DNA from 2 places in the Catenibacterium sp. AM22-6LB genome. Region 1 is predicted to be linked to the other one. Evidence: a T-box and tRNA genes for the amino acid it is inferred to sense, from the RefSeq annotation. Region 1 holds a T-box; the other holds one or more tRNA genes.

The links. A T-box is a leader RNA that pairs with one kind of tRNA and senses whether it is charged. The one in region 1 lies ahead of alaS (alanine--tRNA ligase), so its partner is inferred to be a tRNA-Ala.
Region 2: it has a tRNA-Ala gene. The T-box ahead of alaS (alanine--tRNA ligase) is inferred to sense a tRNA for this amino acid. The anticodon was not compared.

The regions. Positions count from the first base shown of each region.
Region 1 is NZ_QTUM01000005.1:56,724-67,478, reverse strand. It holds gene DW269_RS02570 (beta-propeller fold lactonase family protein) at 1-811, opposite strand, end outside; gene DW269_RS02565 (DUF1292 domain-containing protein) at 849-1,172, opposite strand; gene ruvX (Holliday junction resolvase RuvX) at 1,176-1,598, opposite strand; gene DW269_RS02555 (IreB family regulatory phosphoprotein) at 1,598-1,855, opposite strand; gene alaS (alanine--tRNA ligase) at 1,913-4,519, opposite strand; T-box leader at 4,553-4,750, opposite strand; gene DW269_RS02545 (Na/Pi cotransporter family protein) at 4,793-5,764, opposite strand; gene DW269_RS02540 (ATP-dependent RecD-like DNA helicase) at 5,911-8,100, opposite strand; gene mnmA (tRNA 2-thiouridine(34) synthase MnmA) at 8,100-9,230, opposite strand; gene DW269_RS02530 (ROK family protein) at 9,292-10,218, opposite strand; gene DW269_RS02525 (RluA family pseudouridine synthase) at 10,267-10,755, opposite strand, start outside.
Region 2 is NZ_QTUM01000002.1:36,152-46,906, reverse strand. It holds gene DW269_RS01105 (galactokinase family protein) at 1-942, opposite strand, end outside; gene DW269_RS01100 (aldose epimerase family protein) at 939-1,952, opposite strand; gene galT (UDP-glucose--hexose-1-phosphate uridylyltransferase) at 1,946-3,415, opposite strand; gene DW269_RS01090 (LacI family DNA-binding transcriptional regulator) at 3,556-4,548, opposite strand; tRNA gene DW269_RS01085 (tRNA-Ile) at 4,769-4,845, shown strand; tRNA gene DW269_RS01080 (tRNA-Ala) at 4,865-4,941, shown strand; gene deoC (deoxyribose-phosphate aldolase) at 5,038-5,706, opposite strand; gene DW269_RS01070 (putative ABC transporter permease) at 5,956-6,696, shown strand; gene DW269_RS01065 (flavin reductase) at 6,756-7,352, shown strand; gene DW269_RS01060 (rubredoxin-like domain-containing protein) at 7,368-8,714, shown strand; gene DW269_RS01055 (metalloregulator ArsR/SmtB family transcription factor) at 8,824-9,171, shown strand; gene DW269_RS01050 (cation transporter) at 9,185-9,403, shown strand; gene DW269_RS01045 (heavy metal translocating P-type ATPase) at 9,419-10,755, shown strand, end outside.

The sequences.
Region 1 (10,755 bases):
TCACAAAGATAAAACGTCCATTTTCAGTAATAACCATATCCATTGGTGTATTGACACCATCATATTCATCCTTAGAATAAGTCATCACTTCATCTACTAAAGTAAACTTATTATGCTTTACAGCATAACATGTAATAGTGCTTGAGATTTGATTGAGGATATAGGCAAATTTACGGTTACTAGAATAAACAAGTTTTAATGGTCCACTTCCAGGATTTAACTTAAATGATAATTCTTCATCCTTAGTAAGTTCACCCTTTTCACCTTCAGTAAAGAAGATGACTTCATCACCACCTAAATCAGTGACAATAAGTTTTGTATTATCTGGAGTGAATGTCATAAATGTAGGATGAGATTCAGTTTGTTTGACTGGATCAATACTATGACCATCTAACTTTACTGTTTTTGATACTCTAATGATTTTAGAAGTCTTAATTGGTATAGTGACTACTTCACCATTATAATAATCAATCGCATAAGCATAATCACGATCTTTATTTAAGACAGTCTGGATATATGTACGTCCTTCATTACCGATTCTTGCTGCAAGTCCTAACTGAGTTTCCATGCAGGCATACTGCCAGATACCACCATCCTGAGCACGTCCTGTCCCATTACGGTAAGTTAAATACATGAAACGTCCTTGTCTATTCATTGCGAGAGGGCTAGCTAGAGACTTAATGAATGATTTCTTGATGATTTCTCCATTATCTACATTAAGATAGAATGCATAAATACCACGATCAAGATCTGTTCCTTCGCTGCCTACAAAGAAAATATCTACTGTTTTTGTTTTACTAAAAAGTCCCATAATAATCTCCTTACTAAAACTAGGTAACGGTTGTTACCTAGTTCTTATCACATTCAGAACAATCTGTGACGCAGTCCCCATCTTCGCATACACAGCCATCACATTTATCATCTGTTTCTTCTTCATCATGCATATTGAAGTCTTCTAGAACTTCTTCTAGACGCTCCCATTCAGCTGGATCTTCAATATCATATAGATGATTATCACCATCATATCGAGATGCAAAGATCTGCTCATCATCTTCTTCACTATAATACATGACATATTTATTTCCATTCTCTTCATCTTCATAAGTGAAAAGAATTTTAAACACATTTTCTTCCCCGTTATTATCGGTAATCACAATTTTATTATCGTCCATTGCTTATCTCCTTATCTTATCAAGATACCCCTGAAGAATTTCAACTGCTGCCATCTTATCAACAACCTGTTTACGTTTCTTTCTTGAAACATCACCAAAAATAAGATTATTTGTCGCAATAACAGTTGTTAATCTTTCATCTTCCAGAATAACTTCAACATCCATCATCTTCTCTAAACGTTCTTTAAAATCAATAGAAATCTGTGCACGTTCACCAAGATCACCATTCATATGCTTAGGTAATCCTAAGACAATTGTATGAATATTATTCTCTTCTACGATATTCTTGATATGATAAGCACATTTCTTATATGCGTTTTCGCTGAAATGATAAGTTTCTACACCATGTGCAAGCATTCCTAATGTATCACTTATCGCAACACCGCAAGTACGTGATCCTAAATCAAGTCCTAATATCTTTTCCACTATTTAGACTCCAAATAGAACTTTACAAGTTCTTCAATAATTTCATCACGATCAGCTTGCTGAATAATAGATCTTGCACTCTTATGACTTGAAATATAAGCAGGATCATTAGAAATAAGATAACCTGCAATCTGGTGAACTGCATTATATCCTCTTTCTTCTAAAGCCTCAGCAACTGTCATTAAGTTGTTTCTAATTACTTCTCGTTTGAGATCTTCTGAGTTAAATACTCTTGTCTGTGTATAATCTTGTGCCATAATGAACCCTCCCTATATCACTTATTTTAGTATAAACGAAGATAAAATTCAAATTTTTTACAATTTAGATTTCACTGCAGCAACTGCTTCATCAATCTTATCTAGTGTTGGTGCACCACCCTGAGCGAAATCAGGTTTTCCTCCACCACGGCCATCAAGAACTTCATTCATAGCCTTTACTAAGACACCTGCTTTATATGTATTTGTAAGATCTTTAGTAATACCTACAAAGTAAGAATTCTTACCTTCAAAAGTACTAGTTACTACTACAACACCACTACCTAACTGGTCTCTAAAATCAAATGCCATCTGTTTAGCGGCTGCATTATCTTTTTCTACATGAGTATAAAGGAACTTCACACCATTCACTTCTTCAACCTGAGAAGCCTGGTTCTTTGCTTCTAAAGCATTTAACTTACTAGTTAATGTTTCGATTTCTTTTTTCATTGTATTAAGTGTAGTCATTGTGCTTTCAGCTTTTTCTACGATCTTATTGAAATCATTTGCCTTAAGTACTGTACCTACTTCTTCTAAAGTTTCTTCAGATTTTCTTAATGCTTTATAAGCAGCTAAGTTAGTAACAGCTTCAATTCTTCTTACACCAGAACCAACTGAAGTTTCCATTTCAATCTTGAATAAACCAATCTTTGCAGTATTAGAAACATGTGTACCACCACATAATTCTACTGAGAAGTCACCTACACGTACAACCCTTACAACATCACCATATTTTTCATCAAATAAAGCTGTTGCTCCTGCACTGATGGCTTCTTCCTTAGGCATTTCTTTAACATCTACATCAACACCCTTGAAGATATATTCATTGACCATATCTTCTACAGCTGTTAATTCTTCTTTTGTCATCTTTGATGGATGAGTGAAGTCAAAACGTAATCTGTTTTCATCTAAGTAAGAACCAGCCTGACCAACATGTGCGCCTAAGACATTCTTTAATGCAGCATCTAATAAATGTGTGGCTGTATGGTTATTTTCAATTAATGCACGACGTGCTGTATCCACTGTGAGTTCTACAGTATCACCTACATGTACGCTGCCACTCGTTAATTTAATATAATGTAAATGCTGACCATTAGGAGCCTTTAATACATTAGTGACTTCTGCATCAAACTGATCTGAATGAGAAGAACCTGTATCTGCACACTGACCACCCATTTCAGCATAGAAGTTAGTTGTTTCAACGATGATTTCACCTTCATCAGAAAGTTCATCCACCTTTTCTCCATCTTTGAATAAACCTATAACTGTAGTCTTACAAGGTGCTGTGTCATAAACAAAAGTAGAAGGTGTAGTGAAATCCATTAAATCAATCTTCTGAGAAGCCATTGATTCTCTTTCACCACGGGCTGCACGAGCACGATCCTGCTGTGCTTTCATTTCTACCTGGAATCCTTCACTATCAACAGTGAATCCAGATTCTTCTGCGATTTCAATAGTTAATTCTAATGGGAAACCATATGTATCATATAACATGAAAGCAGTAGAACCATCAATTACCTTATTATCAGAGTGTGCAATAACATCTTTGATCTTCTTTTCACCCTGAGATAATGTCTTATGGAATGCCACTTCTTCTTTCTTAACAGCTTCCTTAACGAATTCTGCTTTTTCTGGAAGATAATCATAGAATTCTTTCATGTTATCTACTACAACATCTACTAAAGTATATAAGAAAGGCTTATCGATACCAATGTTTTTACCATAACGAACAGCTCTTCTTAAAATTCTTCTTAATACATAACCACGTCCAGCACGGTCAAACATAGCCCCATCACTTAATGCGAATGTAACAGTACGGATATGGTCGGCAATAACTCTATAAGCCATTTTATCTTCTGCATACTTCACATCAGCTAGTTCTTCAGCTGCATGAATGATCGGTAAGAATAAGTCTGTATCGAAGTTTGTTTCACCTTCCTGGATGATTGAAGTAATTCTTTCAAGACCCATACCAGTATCAATATTCTTATGTGGTAATTCTTTATAATCTTTACGATCAATTGTAGGATCACAATCAAACTGAGAGAATACGATATTCCAGATTTCTACATAACGGTCATTTTCCATTTCTTCAAAGAATAGTCTTTCACCGATATGATCTGGGTCATATTTTTCTCCACGGTCATAGAAGATTTCACTATCTGGTCCACCAGGTCCTGCACCAATTTCCCAGAAGTTATCTGCAGTCTTTAAGATATGTGATGGATCTACACCACATTCTTTAGTCCATACATTGTATGCATCTGCATCATCTGTATAAACAGTGATATATAGTTTATCTTTATCAAAAGCAAGCCATTCTTCACCTGTTAAGAATTCCCATGCAAAATGAATTGCTTCTGTCTTAAAATAGTCACCAATAGAGAAGTTACCTAACATTTCAAAGAATGTATGGTGACGTGCTGTCTTCCCTACATTTTCAATATCGTTTGTACGAATAGATTTCTGTGCATTTGTGATACGATTACATGCTGGTTTTTCTGTACCATCAAAATATTTCTTTAATGCCGCTACACCTGCATTGATCCATAATAATGTTGGGTCATCATGGGGAATCAATGAAGCACTTGGTTCAACCATATGTCCCTGTTTCTTGAAATATTCAAGGAATAATGCACGAGTCTGATTACCTGTTAACTTTTTCATAATATCCTCCTAAAATAAAAAAAGCCATTCCTTAAAAGGAACGACTTAAATCGCGGTACCATCCTTATTCATAGATAAATATATCTATGCCCTTTATGACTTTAACGCAGTCATACGTTGATGTTTACATCACTCTCGAAAGGAGCCTTCCTTCATACACCCAAGAACTCACACCACCCGTTCTCTCTCTTAAGACCTCTATGAAGTACTTGTCTTTCTCAACGATTATGCCCCTATTATACATAAAAAAAAGATAAGGCGCAAGCCTTATCTCTATTCTTCGATTAAAGAACCTTCTGCAAGCATTTCACCCTTGATTGGTAATAACTTGTAGATCAGTTTCATAAATACTGCATCAAATGGTAACATGATTACTGTAGTTACAATATTGAATACTGTATGGAAGTTAGCCACCTGATGTGCTGGAGTTCCAGAAAATTGTGCAATCCATGATAATAATGGTGTAGCAGAACATATAATCAAGAAGAAGATTGTACCTACTAAGTTAAATAGGACATGGAATGTCGCAATACGCTTAGAGTTTCTACATCCAGTCACTGATGCAAGAACGGCAGTAATACAAGTACCGATATTTAATCCACATACCATGAATGCTGCTGTACTAAATGGCACTAAGCCTTTAGTTGCAAGTGCAGATAGAATACCTACTGCAGCTCCAGAAGACTGGATCAAAGCAGTAAAGGCAGCTGCAAATAATACGGCAAGTATTGGATTAGAAAGAGTTGTCATTAATTTAATAAAGACAGGTTCCTTCTGAAGTGGCACAACGGCCGCGCTCATCATATTAAGCCCCATGAAGAGAATACCAAATCCAGTCATAACTGAACCAATACCTCTCACATTACGATTCTTAAAGAATAAGCACATGAAGACACCCACAACTGCAAAGACCGGTGCGACAACACCTACATTAATCGCAATCATCTGTGCTGTAATAGTTGTACCGATATTAGAACCCATTACAACCCAGATACATCTGTTTAATGTCATTAAGCTGGCATTCATGAAACCGATCAACATAACAGTCACTGCAGAAGAACTCTGTACAGCAGCTGTTACACCGATTCCGACAAGAACACCTTTAAATTTTGTATTTGTTAGTTTTTCTAAGATAGTTTTTAAGCGGTCACCTGCAGCATCTTCTAAGGAATCACTCAAAACCTGCATTCCATACAAAAAGAGTGCTAGCCCACCTAATAAGTCAAGCCAATTCGTTATTTTCATAATCTCGTTTTCCTTCTTTTACCACTACATTATAACGTGTCTCTACGTAAATGTCGTTAACTAAATGTTAAAATAATCTTAAGTTTATGTAAAGTACTTTACAAAAATAACTTAAATTTAATGTTTTTAACGAACTATTTACTTGATTATTCGAAGTCAGATATCGAAAAAGAAGAAGTTTTATGTCTCTCCTGAAAACGTTTGAGTAATGTTGTACGTCTTTGTTCATCCTGATTATTATGAAGGCCACGAATAAAGACATTATGATCTCCTAGGATAAATAAAGACTGCTTGGCTCTTGTGATACCTGTATATAATAAGTTTTTCTTCATCATAATGCTGTATTCTGGAAGTACTGACATAATAACAATCTTAAATTCATTACCCTGAGATTTATGAACAGACATACAATAAGCATGTCTTAACATATTGAATTCAGTCGTACGGTAGTTTACAAACTGCCCATCAAAATCAACAGTGAGAGTATCATAAGATAATCCAGTATCTTCTTTCTTTTCAATTTCTACTAAGATTCCTACATCCCCATTATAAACATCATCATCAGGACGATTTTTTAATTGAAGAAGCTTATCTCCTTCTCTAAAGATCTTACCACCCACTTTGATTTCAGCTTTATCACTTGTTGGCGGGTTAAACATAGCCTGTAAAGATTCATTTAAAGCATCTATACCTGCTACACCTCTATACATAGGTGCTAATACCTGTACATCGGATGCATCATATCCCTCTTCTACCGCTTTTTTCACAATAGTCTGCACACATTGTGCAACATCCTTGTTAGGACATACTGTAAAATGAATATCTCGATAATCTTCGAAAACACGAGAATCATAATGATCATTTCTGATATCATGAGACAATGCGACAATACCACTGCCTTCTTCTTGACGATAGATTGTCTGTAAGCAGATATGTGGAATACCACTCAATAACATATCCTTTAAGACGTTACCTGGTGATACTGATGGAAGCTGCTGGTCATCACCAATAAGTAATATTTTATGTACATGAGCACAAGCATCTAATAATTTAGAAAATAAGAGTGAATCAACCATTGAGAACTCATCAATGACAAGCAAATCAATATCTAATGGATGATCCGAGTTCATAGAAAATGTATTGGTAGAAATATCCCATTTTAATAATCTGTGAATAGTAGATGCTTCTAGTTTAGTAAGTTCTGATAATCGTTTTGCTGCACGCCCTGTAGGAGCTACGAGTCCTATCTTTTCATCAGGATATAATGAACGATAAACCTTTAATATAGCTTGTACAATCGTTGTTTTACCAGTACCAGGACCACCTGTTAAAATAAGTGCTGATTCTTCTAAAAACTTCTTAATCGCATTCTTCTGTATTTCATCATAAGTAATACCCTGTAATTCTTCTGTTCTTTTAATCTTTTCATCAATGACGGAATCTTCAATAGACTGCGTTGATTGTTTAAGATAACGTTCAAACTTTTCCGCAATCATTGTCTCACTTTCATACAAATCTCTTGGATAATAACGGTCTTCTTCCTGAATAACCTTATTAGCTATGATTTGGTCTAGATTCTTCGCAAATAAATCATCAGGACATTCAGGTAACATACGTCTAAAGTGATGATAAAAGGATTCATAATCACTATAGGTGCTTCCTGTCTGGAAACATAAATCCATTAAAGAAGCTAGTATACCTGCCTGGATACGTTTATCATCTAATGGTTCTACACCTGTTTTCATTGCAAGTTCATCAACACTTTTAAAACCAATACCTTCTATATCATCAATGAGGCGATATGGATCATTTTGTAATACATCAAGTGTCTTATCTTTATAGAAGTTTTGAATGAGTGGTAAATTACGAGTAGAAATACCATTTCCCATAAAGAAAGATAAAACCTGTTGATCATAATCCTGACTTGTCAATACACCTACAATATTCTTCTTAATTGTTTCTGTAACATTGGGAATATTATTTAAACAATCAGGATTATCCTTAATAAGAGTTAAGGCTTCCTCCCCTAATGCATCCACAATTCTTTCAGCCGTCTTCTTACCTACTCCCTTAAAGAGTGATGAAGAAAGATAGCGGATAATCTCACTTCGATCATCCGCTAGAATTATTTCATAAGAAGACACTTTGAATTGTTTACCATAACGGGGATGTGTGATATAGCTTCCTTTAATACGATAACGATCATCATTATTTACATAGGACATATTTCCTATAATAGTGAATTTTTCATCATCTGTCTCAAAAGCTGCTACTATATATTTATTTTCTGGATTATAGAAAATAACTTTACTAATAATGCCTTCGTATTCTTCCATTATAAATAGTCAATCTCCTTGCCGTCTTTATAGACTTTATCAATTGTACCTCCACCTAGACATACATCTCCATCATAGAAGACAGCAGCCTGACCTGGAGTGACAGCCTTAATTGGTTTCTTAAATGTAACATAAAGTGTTGTTTCATCAATAAAGTGTAATGAAACATCATTATCCTTCTGACGATATCTAAACTTAGCAGTACAGTCATATTCACCTTCTGGCTTTGTTGCAGAGATCCAGTTGACATCAGTAATCAATGCACCATGAGATAATAACCATTTATTACTATCACCCTGAGCAATATAAAGAATATTCTTGTCATAATCTTTTCCTACGACAAACCAAGGTTCACCATTACCACCAATACCTAAACCTTTTCTCTGCCCGATTGTATAATACATAATACCCTGATGTTCACCAATAACCTTCTTAGAGACAATATCTACCATCTTGCCTGATTTAGCCGGAATATAGTTTTTTAAGAATTCTCTAAAATCTCTTTCACCAATGAAACAGATTCCTGTAGAGTCCTTTTTATGTGCTACAGGAAGATCAAGTTCTTCTGCAATTTGTCTTACTTCTGGTTTAGTGAATTCACCAATTGGGAACAATGAGTTATTTAACTGATTCTGATTCAATTGACATAAGAAATAAGTCTGATCCTTATTATTATCTACACCACGAAGCATCACTGATTCTTTTCCTTCAGTATGTACAACACGGGCATAATGTCCTGTCGCAATGTAATCAGCATCAATAGACTTAGCATAATCTAAGAAAGCTTTAAATTTAATATGTTTATTACATAGGATATCTGGATTAGGTGTGCGTCCTTTTGCATATTCTTCTAAGAAATATGTAAAAACCTGATCCCAGTATTCTTTAATAAAATCCACTCTACGGATTTCAAGTCCTAAATGTGATGCAACTGCCTGTGCATCTAAATAATCTTTTTCCTGTGGACATACATCATCATCATTTGTAGGGTTTCCTAGAATATCATTATTTAATGAACTATCCCAGTTTCTCATAAATACACAGATTACTTCGTAACCTTGTTTCTTTAATAAATAAGCAGCAACGGCACTATCCACACCGCCACTTAATCCAAGTACAACTCTTTTCATGTTCTACCTCCCTTTGTCTAGTATTCTACCACACAAAAAAGGCTCTTGAAAGAGCCTCCTATTATTCTGCCTTCATTCTTGTCATTGGAAGCATTGCAGCACCGATAGCACCACAGTCTTCTAATTCTGTTTCAAGTAGTGGAATATGATTTCTCATACCTACATGAATCTTCTGATTGAATTCTTTTGTTAATTGATCTAGGAAATACTTCTTAGACTTCATAACACCACCACCTACTACAAAGCAATGTGGATCAACTGTATGTGCGATATTTGCGAATAATGTAGCAAGTTCACTAATGCATTCATCCGTAATACCCTGAGCTGTTTCATTACCTTCAGCAGCTAATCTAAATACATCACCTGCATGATGTACTAAATCTTTACCAAGAGCTTCCTGACCCTTTCTAGTGATTGCAGTACCAGAACATTCTCCTTCTGCAGCACCTGGGTTTAAAGCACCCTGCTTATAACCATTATTCTTAACGATGATATTACCGATTTCACCAGCATGTCCTCTACCACCAGAGATTAACTGTTTATTGACTGTGAAAGCGCCACCAATACCAGTAGAAACTGTTACATAATAACAAGTTGGATAATTCTTACCAGCACCTAATACTGCTTCAGCAAGACCTGCAACATTTGCATCATTATCTAAGAATACAGGTTTATTGAATTTTGTAGATAACTTTTCAGCAATTGGGTAATTTTCAAAACCAGGAAGGTTACTTGCCATAATCATAACACCCTTTACAACATCAACCGGTCCAGGTACACCAATACCAATACCTTCTACATTTTCAATACCACCACATACTGTATAATCGATTGCTTCAATCTGACGACAGATTTTTGCAGTAACAGCATCTGGACCTTTTTCTCTTTCAGTAGCATCCTTCACTTCACTATATGACTGACCATTTTCATCAACAAGTAAAGTTCTTACGTTTGTACCACCTAAATCAATTCCAATATAATACTTCATGTTCAATATACCTCCTTGAAATATTATATTACATATTACACTTCCACGCTATGAAAAAAGTTCTTTTTGTATCTTTTCTAACTGTTCTGGTAACTGTGATGTAACCGTTTTACCTTTTAAGTAGCTCATAGAGCCTATCGGATCCACAAAAGTTAATTGATAAGCATGGAGGAACTGATGATTGAGATGAAATTTTTTCTTTACTTCCTTATTCCATTCAAAATCTCCATATTTACTATCACCCATAACCGGATGTCCTGTCGCACTTAAATGAATACGAATCTGATGTGTACGACCAGTAATAAGCTGTACTTCTACTAAAGAACAGGTAGAACATCTTTTTAAGACATGTACTATTGTTTTCATAGATAAAGCCCCCGGTGTATCTTTCTTTACTAAATACATCTTTCCTTCATCTTCATTCTTTTTGACGTATCCTGATAATGTAGCATCCTTCATATGTCCCATCGCAATAGTAAGATACTTCTTTTCAATGCCTTGTCTTGTTTTCATCATTGTATTTAAATCCTGAAGTGC
Region 2 (10,755 bases), on a different contig from region 1:
TACTCTCGCATTTTCCTTGAAGAAATGAATAGCTCTTAGAATTTCTCTATCATTCTTAACAGCCTCTCTTACATCAGCAAGATGATCAAAGAATTCCTTTTCATCTACTTCTCTTAAGAATTCCTTACCAAAGTAATGAGCGACATCCTTCATTTCAGCAGGAATAGCGCCATATGCATCTGTTAAGTCTGCATGGCTTCCCTTTGTATCAACGATACATAAACTATGATCATATTTAGAGAAGTCTACATCTACATGATTTACAACAGGATGTTCTGTATCCTTAAAATCAATAGAGATCAATCCACCAACGGCACATGCACACTGGTCCATTAATCCACAAGGCTTACCAAAGTAGACATTTTCAGCATACTGACCTACTTTTGCGATTGTAACCATATCGATGCTCATATCATTATATAAACCATCAATGATTGTACCAATAATTGTTTCAAAAGCAGCTGAACTAGATAAACCAGCCCCTACTAATACATCACTTGTAATGAATGCTTTGAAACCACCGATATTGTAACCTAGTTCTTTAAGTTTAGAAACAACACCTCTGATTAGTCCTTCTGAAGTACCTTCTTCTTCATCCTTCTTATCTAAATCATTTAAATGAATAGGTGCAATGTTGAAACTGTCAGATACAACATTGATTACATCATCCTGTCTAGCGACTACACCAATCGCATCTAAGTTGATTGAACCTGCTAATACACAACCATGCTGATGGTCTGTATGGTTACCTGAAATTTCACTTCTACCTGCAGCACTATAGATGCTGACATTTTCATCACCATAAAGTTCAATGAACTTATCTAATGCATTGGTATATCTATCTTTCTGATAATCTACAAGACTTGCATCTTCATATAAGTCTTTCAACATTTCATCATATTTATTAGTTTTAAATTCTTCTTTTAATAAGCTTGCTTTCATTTTGTTACCTCGAATGTATATACTGTTTCTTCTTTAAATTTTTTATTTGCCTTTAAAATGACCTTTGGTTTTTCTTCTTTATGAATACTGTCTGGTAAATAACTTGTTTCAATACATAATGCATCTTGTGGATGCATAGTGTAACCATATTTATCTAACTGTCCATCTAAGTAGTTTGCACTATATACCTGTGCTGATGGATATGTAGTAGATACAGTTAATTTAATACCAGTTTCTGGAGAATAAAGTTCTGCCTGATTTTTATCTGTATTAAATACAAATGGATGATCATAACCACGGGCTGTGATTAACTGTGGATGATTGTCTTTGATACAGTCTCCAATCACTTTTTCACTTCTAAAGTCAAATGGAGTATTTGTGACATCTAATAATTCACCTGTATATAATCCATCACCATCAACGCAGCCTACTTCGTCAGCATTGAGTTTTAATACATGATTATGAACACCTGATGCATGTCCATTTAAGTTGAAATATGAATGGTTTGTGATATTGATAATTGTATCCTGATCACTTGTTGCTTCATAGCGCATATGAAGTGATGTTCCTTCGATTGTATAATAAGCATAGAAATCTAATGTACCTGGATAGCCTTCTTCACCATCTTTAGATACATAGTGGAACTTGACACCATCTTCAATAAATTCATAATCAAATACCTTGTAAGAAAATCCTTCAATACCACCATGTAATGAGTTAGGACCATTATTAATAGGAACATTATAAGTCTTCCCATTTAATGTGAAAGTTCCCTTCTCAATACGGTTGCATACTCGTCCTACCAAAGCACCAAGATATGTACCATCTCTCTTCTGGTAATCTGATACTTCAGGGAAGCCTAATACACAATCACATGGATTTCCTTCTTTGTCCTTCACTACAGCTTTAAGTAGTGTGCAGCCAAAGTTTGTGACTTCTACATAGAAGTCTTTGTTTTCTAAGCCGATGACAACAATATCGTCATCTAATTCTTTCTTAATTTCTACCATAATCCCTCCACGAAGCGACTGAATCCTTCAATTCCTTCATCAGTCATTTTATATACACCAGCATCTTCTAATACTGCTACAAACTTCTTAGTGACTTCTACTTCTAGGAATTTATCAACATCCTCGTAGTCACAACTCTTAAGATATTTGTACCAGTCTGCATGCTTCTGTAATGATTCATTTGAATCAAAATCCGCATTACCTAATAGACACTGTTTGATATCTTCTAATTCGTTCTTTAATCTTGCAGGAAGAACAGCTAAGCCCATTACTTCAATCAAGCCGATGTTTTCCTTCTTAATGTGGTGATGCTGTGCATGAGGGTGGAAGATTCCTAATGGGTATTCTTCAGTCGTACGGTTATTTCTAAGTACTAGATCTAACTGATACTTTCCGTCCTTCATACGTGCAATTGGTGTTACTGTGTTATGTCTTACACCATCTGTATATGCAATGATATCTAGTGACTCATCACTATAATCAATCCATTTTTCAAGAATAACATCAGCCAAAGCAATGATTTTTTCTTTGGAAGTAGAGGTAAGTCTTAGAGTTGACAATGGCCAATACAACATATCTACCTGTACCTGGTCATGTTCATAACTCTTGATTACTTTCGCATCTTCCATAGGAAAATGATGACGACCGCCTTGGTAGTGATCATGGGTAAGGATAGAACCACCTACGATTGGTAGATCAGCATTACTTCCCAGCATATAATGAGGGAACTTATCTACAAATGCGAATAGATGCTCGAATGTATTGTGGTCAATTTTCATTGGCTGATGTTTTTCATTAAATACGATACAGTGTTCATTGTAGTAAACATAAGGTGAATACTGTAGGTAATAGCGATGATCTGCAAGGTCTAATGGGATAATACGATGATTCTGTCTCGCAGGATGCTTCATATTACCTGCAAATCCAACGTTTTCTTTACATAATAAGCAAAGAGGATAGTTTGTAGATTTGACATTCTTTGCAGCTGCAATCGCTTTAGGATCCTTTTCTGGTTTAGAAAGGTTAATAGTAATCTGAATATCACCATATTTAACATAATGGTTAAACTTGATATTCTTATCAATACGTGATTTACGAATATAGTTACTACTAATACTTAAATCATAGAAGTAGTCTGTTGCTTTTTCTGGAGATTCATTATAAAGAGTGTTGAACTTATTTACTACTTCACTAGGACGAGGCATGAGGCAGTTCATAAGTCTTGTATCAAATAAATCTTTTTCAGTCACAGAATCTGAAATCATACCTTTTTCTACTGCATAGTCAAGAATATGATCAATGATATCCTGTGCTATTTCTAATTTTTCATCGATTTCTTCTAGTTCAAATTCATCTAACTGAAGTAAGTCTAAAATTAAATTTGCGGCATAGTACAAATCATCTGTACCAATCATGCCTTTTTGTAACGCAAAGTTGAGTAATCTGTTGATCTGATGGTTCATTATGGGTTCTCCTCTTTTTTATTTTGTTATTTTCTTCATCTACTATGATAAACTTTTTAGTAAAATAATCAATACTTTTTTAATTATTTTTACTATTTTGTTTACTTGCTATTTTACTAAAATAAAAAAGAGAGGTTTTATTACTTCTCCCTGCATGAATTTCTAATAACTAATTGACATGGCAATTGTATTCTACATGGATAGCTGATATCCTCTTCTGTGATCATTCTATGTAACAATGAAGCCCCCATCTCTCCCATCTCACTTGAAGGTGCATAGACAGTAGATAATGTAGGTCGTGTGAAGTTACATGCATCCACATCATTGAATCCCATAATAGACACTTCTTCTGGCACCTTGATTTTTGCATCTAATAAAGCCTGCATAGCCCCCATCGCAAGAGGATCATTGGCACAGAATATTGCGGAAGGTATTTTTCCTTCTTCAATCACACGATTCATGACAGAATAACCTTCATCTCCAGTCATTTCATGATTGGTTGTAAATATCTCATATTTTATTCCTAAATATTCACAATATTTAATAAAGCTTTTCTTTCTAGAAATTGTTTGTAAAGACATCTCATCATATTCATTTCTTCCCATAAAACCAATTGTTTTATGTCCCTGCGAATGAAAATAGTTGACTACTTTACACATCGCGTCATCAAAATCCAATGAGATACAGACATTTGTGATAGGAGACAAATCCATATCCAGCAAAACAATTCTACTAGATAACTTACTAAATGTATCAAGATACTTCTTTTCAAACTTTCCAATACAAATAATACCATCCACACCTTCTAATACCTGTTTCATATTCATATCATCATATCTTACTTTTGTAGAAGCCATCTTTTCTTTTCTTAAATATTTCTCTACACCCTGTAAAATAGATAAGAAATAAGTATCTCTAAATTCCTGTTCAAATGTATAACACTGGATAATACCTATATTAAATGTTTTCTTCTTTTCTTTTGATTTTAAGGAGTAATTGAGTTCACTAGCCACTCTTAATATCTTCTCTTTTGTCTCAGGTAAAACCTTCAATGTTTTATCTTCATTTAATACTCTTGATACAGTTGCGATAGATACATCAGCTGCTTTCGCAACATCCTTAATTGTAGCCATTTATTTTTCCTCCTCAATATTACTATAATAATTAATATATCACAATCTAGATAAAACGAGGTAAAATTTTAGTAATATTTTAACCAATTTTAACGATATATTATTTTTTCCTTATTTTCATTGTATATATCAAACTTTTTTCTACCTTGCCTATAATTTCTTCATTTTTTTATTGACGAGTGTATTTCTACATGGTATTATAGGTGAGCAGTCAAGAAATGGGCCTGTAGCTCAGTTTGTTAGAGCGCACCCCTGATAAGGGTGAGGTCGATGGTTCAAATCCATTCAGGCCCACCATGTTTATTTAAAACCTTTTGGGGCCTTAGCTCAGCTGGGAGAGCGCCTGCTTTGCACGCAGGAGGTCAGGAGTTCGGATCCTCCTAGGCTCCACCATTTAGAAGTTAACAGACACATTTGTGTCTGTTTTTTTATTTCATTGCGTAAAAAAGAACCATAGTCCTATATATAAAGGATTATGGTTTTTTACTTTTAGTATCCTGCACCTGTGTCTGTATTCTTCATGATTTTTACAAGACGGCTTGTACCAAGTCTGTCAGCACCAAGTTCGATGAACTTTTCAGCATCATCAAATGAACTAATACCACCTGCTGCTTTTACTTTAACTCCTTCACCTACATGATCATGCATTAACTTTACATCATCAAATGTAGCACCTGCAGTTGAGAACCCTGTTGATGTCTTAATGTATTCTGCACCTGCATTTGTGACTAATTCACACATCTTGATCTTTTCTTCTTCTGTAAGAAGACATGTTTCAATAATAACCTTTAAGATTTTACCATCACATGCTTCATGAATCTGACGGATTTCATCTTCTACTTCTTCATATCTCTTATCTTTTAAGAATCCGATATTAATAACCATATCAATTTCAGATGCACCATTCTCAATAGCATCCTTTGTTTCAAATACTTTTACTGCAGTCGTACTGTATCCATTTGGGAATCCAATAACTGTACAGATAGGAAGTTTACCATCCACATATTCTGCTGCCTGTTTCACATAAGCAGCTGGAATACATGCAGATGCTGTACCATATTTGATTCCATCATCTAGGATCACCTTAATGTCTTCCCAAGTGGCACTCTGAGCCAATAATGTGTGGTCTACTTTTTTTAAAATATCATTTGTATTCATTTTATTTTTACCTCTCTTTACATATACCATTATAACAGTTTATCTAAAATAAAGTAGTCAATTGTGTTCTCTGGCATCTTAATTCCAATTTTTTTGTAATTATTGCACCTATAATCGTAAATGTCTCAGTTGCTTCTTACTCCCTTTTTCCTGGTAAAAAGAACAAGTTAAGCTCAAATTATAGTTTTCTTTGTTTCTATATTCCTATAATGCTATAATGGTTGAAATGTTAACAAGGGGGGTTAATATATGTTAGATGCATTTGCGAATAACTGGACAATACTTGTTGTTTCCTTCTTTATTTATAGTTTCTGTGGGTGGATATGGGAATCACTTATCTGCCCTATTGCCACAGGTCATAAGATACATAACAGTGGTTTCTTAACTGGACCTTGTATTCCTATTTATGGATCAGGTGCAATTGTTGTATGTGCTTTGTTTCCTATTTCTAAAGATTGGTCTCTCATCTTTATAGAAGGAGCGATTGTCGCATGCTTTATTGAATATCTCACATCTTATTTTATGGAAAAGATGTTCCATGCAAGATGGTGGGATTATTCTCAAATGAGATTTAACTTAAATGGTCGTATCTGTTTAGAAGGTTTCTTTATTTTTGGTTTCTTCTCTGTGACTGCAGTGAAGAATGTACAGCCACATCTGACTCATATGCTTATTCAATATGATTATATTCCAATGGTTATTGCTTCTACTGTGTGTATCACATTATTCACAAGCGACTTAATTACTACATTTGTAGAAGCCACTCATCTTGCGAAAAAACTTGAGACAGTCTCTCAGGATCTTAAGAAGTTTGCAGATGAACTAGAACTAGATATTCATAATGAAATTACAACAGATGATATCTTTAAGATTGCACGTCAATTAAAGGATAGTCACCGTGAACATCTTATTAAGAAATATTCACATCGTCGTTTAGTCAAGGCATTCCCTGATATCTTAAACAAATATCACACAAAAACTCAGAAATAACGCATCTGAGTTTTTTTCTTTTGTGTAAACGTTTATAATAAACAAGAGGAGGTATGACCATGGAAAAGAATGCATTATTTAAACTTAGTTATGGTTTGTATGTATTAGGTGTAAATGATGGTAATAAGCCTAATGGCTGTATTATTAATACAGCTGTTCAGCTCACAAGTAATCCTTATCGTATTGCAGTGACTGTGAATAAGGCGAATTACACCCATGATGTATTGATGAAGTCAAAGAATATGACTTTATCTGTGCTTGATATCACATGCCCTTTTGATATCTTTAAACGATTTGGTTTCCAAAGTGGTAAAGAGGTTAATAAGTTTGATGGTTTTGATATGTATGATTTGAAAGACTCATTACCTTACTTAACACAATATGCGAATGCATATATGGAAGGTCATGTTATAGAAACATTGGATGAGTTAACACATACGATGTTTATTGTAGAACTTGATGATGCTGTTATCTTAAATGAGCATGATTCTATGACATATGACTATTATTTCAAGAATGTGAAACCAAAACCAGAAAAGAAGAAAAAAGGATGGGTATGTAAGATTTGTGGATGGGTCTATGAAGGTGATGAATTACCTGAGGATTTAATCTGTCCTATCTGTAAACATCCGGCATCTGATTTTGAGCCACTTTAAGTAGGAGGAAAACGAATGTTTAATGTAAGACAAATAAGCGATGATTTTTATTATGTAGGAGGCAATGATAGACGTTTAGAACTATTTGAAAATGTTTATCCTGTTCCTGATGGTGTAAGTTATAATTCTTATTTATTAGTAGATGATAAGACTGTCTTATTAGATACTGCAGATGCAGCGATTGCTCATCAGTTCTTAGAAAATTTAGAACATGTGCTAGATGGTAGAACACTTGATTATGTAGTAGTCAATCATATGGAGCCTGATCATTGTGCAACACTTTGTGATATTGTAGTACGTTATCCTGATGTAAAGATTGTGGGTAATACTATGACATTCCGTATGATGAAGCAGTTCTTTGATTTTGATGTAGATAGCCATGCTATAGTCGTCAAAGATGGTGATACTTTAGAAACTGGACATCATGTATTAAACTTCGTTACTACGCCAATGGTTCATTGGCCTGAAGTTATGATGACTTATGATTCTACAACAGGTATCTTATTTAGTGCAGATGCATTTGGTACTTTTGGTGCACTTCATGGCAATCTATTTACAAGTGAAATGGATCTAGATGAATCATTCTGGGATGAAGCAAGACGTTATTATACAAATATTGTTGGTAAATATGGAGTACAGGTGACTAATGCCTTAAAGAAAGCCTCTACTCTTGATATTTCAATGCTTTGTCCACTGCATGGACCTATCTGGGATGAAGATATTAACTTAATGGTAGAACATACTGCTTCTTGGGCTGCTTATAAACCAGAAGTCAAGGGTGTTATGATTGCTTATGGTTCTATTTATGGCGGTACTGCCAATGCAGCTGAGATTCTTGCAAGTAAGCTAAGTGAAAAAGGTATTCACAACATTAAAGTATATGATGTATCTAAAACTGATCCATCTTATATCTTATCTGAAAGTTTCAAATATTCTCATCTGGTATTCGCAAGTGCATCTTATAATGCGGGTTTATTCACACCTATGCAGAACTTATTGATAGAAATCAAAGAACATCTTTTGCAGAATCGTACATGTGTTTTAATTGAAAATGGTACATGGGCACCAAGTGCTAAAAAGACTATGAAAGCTATTCTTGAACCATTATCTTGGAATTATATCGGTGAAGAGCTCACTATTAAATCACGTATGAAAAATGCAGATTTTGAAAAAATTGAAACTCTTGCTGATGTGATTGTAGAAGATATGAATAAAGAACATCAAGTAAAGGAAGAAGCTCCTGTGCGTAAATGGCGCTGTAAGATCTGTGGTTATGAATATAGCGGAGAAGAACTTCCTGAAAACTTTATTTGTCCTCTATGTAAACATCCTGCTTCAGATTTTGAAGAAATAACTGAATAATACATACAGCCAAGTCGAAGAAACATTTGTTTCTTCGACTTTTCTATTGACAACATATAAACATATTCATATAATTAAATATGTAAAAACGTTTATATGAGGAGGAGCCATGGAAAAGAGAAATGAATTCTTAAATGCGAATGAAGATGTTGTTTCAAAGGTTTTAGAGAATCAGCCTGATGATGAATATCTTTATGATTTAGCAGATTTATTTAAGACATTTGGTGATTCTACAAGAATCAAGATCCTCTATGCTTTATTTGAAGGTGAACTATGTGTTGGTGATTTAGCTACTATATTACAGCTTTCTCAGCCAGCCATTAGTCATCAGCTTAAAGTATTAAAGGATGCTAAACTAGTAAAGTTTAGAAGAGAAGGAAAGGTTATCTTCTATTCATTAGATGATGATCATGTAAGAAGTATTTTATCTATTGGTATGAATCATATTGAAGAGTAAAGGAGAAAATAATATGAAAAAGACTTATAAGGTAGATGTAGATTGCGCAAATTGTGCAAATAAGATGGAAGAAGCAGTAAAGAATACTCAAGGTGTTAAGGATGCCACTTTAAGTTTTATGACTTTAAAATTAAAGGTTGAGTTTGAGGATGGTGTAGATCCTCAGGCAGTTATGGAAAAAGCAAGAGAAAATTGTAAAATTGTTGAGGATGATTGCGAAATCTTCCTTTAATAAGGAGTGATAGAAATGACAAAGAAGCAAAAGAATGTTTTAAATAGAATTATTATTGCGATTGTCTTATTGATCGTAATTACTGTATTTAAGACAATTGTCCCTGTACCAGGCTATGTAGAGTTTATCCTCTATTTAATCCCCTACTTTGTGATTGGACATGATATTTTAAGAAAATCTATTAAGAATATCAGTCATGGTCAGGTATTTGATGAAAACTTCTTAATGGCTGTCGCAACAATCGGGGCTATGTGTCTTGGTGAATATCTTGAAGGTTCTGCCGTTATGGTTTTCTATCAGATTGGTGAATTATTCCAAAGTATTGCGGTTGGTAAGAGTCGTAAGAATATCGCTGCTTTAATGGATATTCGTCCTGATTATGCTAATATCATGGTGGATGGCGAGATTGAAGAAGTAGATCCTGATGATGTAGAGATTGGTAGTGAAATCATTGTTAATCCTGGTGAAAAGGTTCCTATTGATGGAATTATTGTAGAGGGTGATACAACACTCAATACAAGTGCCTTAACAGGTGAAAGTGTGCCTCGTAATGCCCATTGTGGTGATGAAATCTATAGTGGTTCTATTAATATGACAGCACGTATCACAGTTAAAACAACAAAAGAATTTGGTGAATCAACAGTTTCTAAGATTCTTGATCTTGTAGAAAACTCAAGTATGAAGAAATCTAAGACAGAAAACTTTATTACTAAGTTTGCGAAATATTATACACCTGTTGTATGTTATAGTGCGCTCGCTTTGGCTATTATTCCCCCTATTGTCTTAACTTTTATGGGACAGCCTGCTCATGTCGGTGACTGGATCTTTAGAGCCCTCACATTCTTAGTAATCAGCTGTCCTTGTGCTCTTGTTATTTCTATTCCATTAAGTTTCTTTGGTGGTATTGGATGTGCCAGCAAGAACGGTATTCTTGTAAAGGGTTCTAACTACCTAGAAACATTATCTGATGTTAAATACTTTGTATTTGATAAGACAGGTACATTGACTAAGGGTGTATTTGAAGTGACTGATGTTGTACCTGCCGAAGGTTTTGATAAAGACAACTTACTTGAATATGCTGCTTATGCAGAAAGTGCTTCAACACATCCTATCAGCGTCAGCTTAAAGAAAGCTTATAATCAGAAAATCGATAATACACTTGTAGATCATATTCAGGAAATTGCAGGACATGGTGTAGAAGCAGACTATAATGGTCATCATATTCTTGCAGGTAATGCGAAATTAATGAAATTAAAAAGTATTGATTATAGTGCTTATACAAAGGCTGGTACACTTGTATATGTAGCAGTTGATGACAAATATGCAGGTTGTATTGTGATTTCTGATATTAT